2 regions of the Cupriavidus sp. 207A1 genome follow, and region 2 is predicted to be linked to the other one. Evidence: predicted binding sites of a transcription regulator. Region 2 holds the regulator's gene; the other holds the start of a gene.
What was found. The regulator NrdR, encoded in region 2, represses ribonucleotide reductase genes. The targets are predictions, from matches to a motif close to CACNANATNTNGTG.

Region 1 (2,454 bases), on a different contig from region 2:
GCGCGAACTGATCCTGCAGGCGCTGGCGCAGACCAACTTCAACCGCACCGCGGCCGCGCCGCTGCTGGGCCTGAACCTGCGCCAGCTGCGCTACCGCATCCAGCAGCTGGGCATCCGCGAGGCCATGGACGCTGGCGACCGCGGCGCCGTGGAAGGCGAGGGCACGCCATGACCGCGCCCGCGCCTTCGTCCTATCTGCCCGGTGCCGACGGCTGGGTGCCCGCCGCCCGGCGCGTGCCGTCGCCCAATTTCGACGCGCGCCCGGACGGCATGCCGGTGGACCTGGTGGTGCTGCACAACATCAGCCTGCCGCCCGGCCAGTTCGGCAGCGGCGACATCGAGGCCTTCTTCCAGAACCGGCTCGATCCCGACAAGCACCCGTTCTTTGCCACCATCCACCAGGTCCAGGTGTCGGCGCACTTCCTGGTGACGCGCACGGGCGAACTGGTGCAGTTCGTGCCGTGCACGCAGCGCGCCTGGCATGCCGGGCAGTCAGACTTCTTCGGCCGCGCGCGCTGCAACGATTTTTCGATCGGCATCGAGATCGAAGGCTGCGACGACCTGCCGTTCACCAAGGCCCAGTACGACACCGTGGCGGCGCTGGTCCCCGCGCTGATGGCCGCCTATCCGATCCGCGCGATTGCCGGCCACAGCGACATCGCGCCGGGCCGCAAGACCGATCCCGGCCCGCATTTCGACTGGGCCCGGTTTGCCAGGCAGGCCGGCGTGGCGGCGGGCATGCTGCCCTACCAGTGCCCGGGCGCAGCAGGGCATGTGACGGATTCCTGACGTCATTCCCCGCACTTGTGCGCCCCATCCCGGCGCACATGCCCCACGTCCGTGTGGGGCTATCGCAACCTAGCAACAATCAAAAAAATTTTTGTGAAATGTGCAGTTGCGAACGGTCTGGCCGAAACCCTTGCGAGTACTAGGCTTGCGGGCATGTGGCGCTGCCGCACAGCCGCCGGCGTTCCCGAAAAAGCGGTTGTCAAGACTGGTCATTCGGATTCGTTTCACTATACTTAGCCCAGTTTTCCGCGTCACACACTATATCTAGTAGTCAAACCGGGGAGCCGGCCCCAAGAGCGAGGCAGCAGCCGCGAAGTTCGCGTATCGACTGCAAACCTCCCCGCAAGGCCGGCATCACAAGAGTCCCTGGCGAAATGTTCACGTAAAGGCAGTCTGTCGCACCCGCTATTGCAGCCGGGAGGGACGTTCTTTTTCGCCGCATTTCGCCAGGGACTCTTTTGTCTCTTATTGCCAGGGTAAAAACAGGAGTTCTCATGCAAACGGCCCAGAACGAAATCACCACGGGTGGCGCCGCCGCCGGCGTTGCCAGCCAGGCTTCGACCACGCAGCAGACCCCCAGCGCCGCGACCACGAACTACCCGGATCACAAGATCATTCGTCGCAACGGTGCCGTGGTGGCGTTCGAGCCGTCCAAGATCGCCGTTGCCATGACCAAGGCCTTCCTCGCCGTCAACGGCGGGCAGGGCGCCGCGAGCGCGCGCGTGCGCGAGATCGTCGAGCAGCTGACCGACAACGTGGTGCGCGCGCTGGTGCGCAGCCGCCCGAGCGGTGGCGCCATCCATATCGAAGACGTGCAGGACCAGGTCGAACTGTCGCTGATGCGCTCGGGCGAGCATGAAGTGGCCCGCGCCTACGTGCTGTACCGCGAAAAGCGCAAGGCAGAGCGCGCCAGTGCCAGCGCCGAGGCCGTGGCGCGCGTCCAGCAAGCCGGCATCAGCATCAACGTGACCGACGCCGGCGTGACCAAGCCGCTGGACATCGTCGCGCTGCACGCCCTGATCGACAACGCCTGCTCGGGCCTGGGCAATGCCGTCAGCGCCGAGCCGATCCTGAAGGAAACGCTGAAGAACCTGTACGAAGGCGTGCCGATGACGCAGGTGTACGACTCCGCCATCCTGGCCGCGCGTACCCTGATCGAAAAGGACCCGGACTACAGCCAGGTCACCGCCCGCATCCTGCTGCACACCATCCGCAAGGAAATCCTGGGCACCGAAGTGACCCAGTCGGAGATGTCGGCCCGCTACGCCGAGTACTTCCCCAAGTTCATCGCGCGCGGCATCGAAGCCGAGCTGCTGGACGAAAAGCTGGCCACCTATGACCTGGCCCGCCTGGGCGCCGCGCTGGACGCCGGCCGCGACTTCCAGTTCAACTACCTGGGCCTGCAGACCCTGTACGACCGCTACTTCCTGCATATCGATGAAACCCGCATCGAAATGCCGCAGGCCTTCTTCATGCGCGTGGCCATGGGCCTGGCGCTGAACGAGAAGGACCGCGAAGCGCGCGCCATCGAGTTCTACCAGCTGCTGTCGTCGTTCGACTTCATGTCGTCCACGCCGACCCTGTTCAACTCCGGCACCCGCCGCTCGCAGCTGTCGTCGTGCTACCTGACCACCGTCTCGGACGACCTGGAAGGCATCTATGAAG
Region 2 (2,454 bases):
AAACCAGCGCCAGGAAGACCACATCGAGCTGATCGCCTCCGAGAACTACACCTCGCCCGCGGTGATGGCCGCGCAGGGTTCGCAGCTGACCAACAAGTACGCCGAGGGCTATCCCGGCAAGCGCTACTACGGCGGTTGCGAGTATGTCGACATCGTCGAGCAGCTGGCCATTGACCGCGTCAAGCAGCTGTTCGGCGCCGAAGCCGCCAACGTCCAGCCCAACTCGGGCTCGCAGGCCAACCAGGGCGTGTACTTCGCCGTGCTCAAGCCGGGCGACACCATCATGGGCATGAGCCTGGCCGAAGGCGGCCACCTGACCCACGGCATGGCGCTGAACATGAGCGGCAAGTGGTTCAACGTCGTCAGCTACGGCCTCAACGCCCAGGAAGACATCGACTACGACGCGCTGGAAAAGCTGGCGCAAGAGAAGAAGCCCAAGCTGATCATCGCCGGCGCCTCGGCCTTCGCGCTGCGTATCGACTTCGAGCGTATCGGCAAGGTCGCCAAGTCGATCGGTGCCTACTTCATGGTCGACATGGCCCACTACGCCGGCCTGATCGCCGCGGGCGTCTACCCGAACCCGGTACCGCACGCCGACTTCGTCACCACCACCACCCACAAGAGCCTGCGCGGCCCGCGCGGCGGCGTGATCCTGATGAAGGCCGAGCACGAGAAGGCGATCAACTCGTCGATCTTCCCGGGCATCCAGGGCGGCCCGCTGATGCACGTGATCGCCGGCAAGGCGGTGGCGTTCAAGGAAGCGCTGACGCCGGAGTTCAAGGAATACCAGCAGCAGGTGGTGAAGAACGCCGCGGTGCTGGCCGAGACCCTGATCGCACGCGGCCTGCGCATCGTCTCGGGCCGCACCGAAAGCCACGTGATGCTGGTCGACCTGCGCGCCAAGAACATCACCGGCAAGGAAGCCGAGCGCATCCTGGGCGAGGCGCACCTGACGGTGAACAAGAACGCGATTCCGAATGACCCGGAAAAGCCGTTCGTCACCTCCGGCATCCGCGTGGGCTCGCCGGCCATGACCACGCGCGGCTTCAAGGAAGAAGAAGCCCGCATCGTCGGCAACCTGATCGCCGACGTGCTGGACAACCCGCACGACGCCGCCAACATCGCCGCGGTGCGCGAGCAGGTGTCGGCCCTGACCAAGCGTTTCCCGGTCTACGGCTGACGCGCCCAGGCCGCCCGCGCGCACGCGCACGGGCGGCCGGCAGCTCCGCGGTCCGTGCCACCCCCGGCGCAGGTCGCGGGCCTCGCCAACCCGCCCCGCCGCCGCAGAACGACAACACGGACAAGGCGATGGGGTTCAACTGAAGGTGGTCCGGCATGAAATGCCCCTTTTGCGGTCATTCCAATACCCAGGTTCTCGACACCCGCATGTCGGAAGACGGCGATGCCGTGCGCCGGCGCCGCCGCTGCGAAGCCTGCGATCGCCGCTTCACCACCTATGAGCGGATCGAGCTGTTCTTCCCCGCCATCGTCAAGAAAAACGGCTCGCGCGTGGACTACGCCCGCGCCAAGCTGAAGGATTCGATGCGCCTGGCGTTGCGCAAGCGCCCGGTCTCGGCCGAAGCCATCGACGAAGCCATTACCCGGATCGAGGAAAAGCTGCTGGCCCTGGGCGAGAAGGAAATCCCCAGCAGCCAGGTCGGCGAACTGGTGATGCGCGAGCTGCGCAAGCTCGACAAGATCGCCTATATCCGCTTCGCCTCGGTCTACCGCAGCTTTGAAGACGTTTCCGAATTCTCGGACGTGCTGGCCGAAGTCACCGCCGGCAGCGGCAAGCGCTGACGCCTGCGTCTGCTGCTACCAGCACTGCGCCGACGCCACGCCGGCGCGCATCCCCGTGTTCCCCTGCAGCCCCAGGTGGTTGATGGTATAGCTGCCGCAGTCGTCCCCCGCCTGCGCGCCGACCGGCGTTGCCGTCGCGCTGTAGCTGGTCGCAGGATTGCCGGCCACCACGCTCAGCTGGTAGTAGGCCTGGCCGCCTGACTGGACCGCCACCGGGAACGCCGCGCCGGCATATCCCAGCGCCGCGGGCGTGCCGCCATAGACGTTCTGCGTGCTGAACAGCCGCTCCTGGCGCGCCGCGAGATCCAGCAAGGCGGTCTTGGCGTCGGTGCGGCGCGACTTGCGCACGTGTTCGGTGTAGGACGGGTAGGCGATCGCGGCCAGGATCGCGGCGATCGCCACCGTGATCATCAGCTCGATCAGCGTGAAGCCGGCGGCGGCACGCCGCGGCGATGGGGATGCGGACAGGTTCATGGGCGTCAGCGCAGGCGTATCCAGTTGAGGCGGGCGCCGGCGCCATTGGCGCCGGGGTTGATCTGGGTGATGGCGCCGCTGCCGCCCACGGTCTGCTGCACCAGGTAGGGCCGCTTCTTCGCCGTCACCACCGACGGCGTGCCGGTGCCGCTCAGGCCGATGCCGCTGACGATGCCGTTG

Region 1: a site for NrdR is predicted at 1,046-1,059, ahead of AC3FMM_RS24675 (ribonucleoside-diphosphate reductase subunit alpha). Genes of this name have one in related genera too.

Annotation. Positions count from the first base shown of each region.
Region 1 covers NZ_JBYOJO010000015.1:92,703-95,156, reverse strand. Annotated here, with positions in the region: gene AC3FMM_RS24685 (sigma-54-dependent transcriptional regulator) at 1-172, shown strand, start outside; gene ampD (1,6-anhydro-N-acetylmuramyl-L-alanine amidase AmpD) at 169-789, shown strand; gene AC3FMM_RS24675 (ribonucleoside-diphosphate reductase subunit alpha) at 1,284-2,454, shown strand, end outside.
Region 2 covers NZ_JBYOJO010000006.1:12,219-14,672, forward strand. Annotated here, with positions in the region: gene glyA (serine hydroxymethyltransferase) at 1-1,180, shown strand, start outside; gene nrdR (transcriptional regulator NrdR) at 1,336-1,800, shown strand; gene AC3FMM_RS12320 (type IV pilin protein) at 1,816-2,274, opposite strand; gene AC3FMM_RS12325 (pilus assembly protein) at 2,280-2,454, opposite strand, start outside.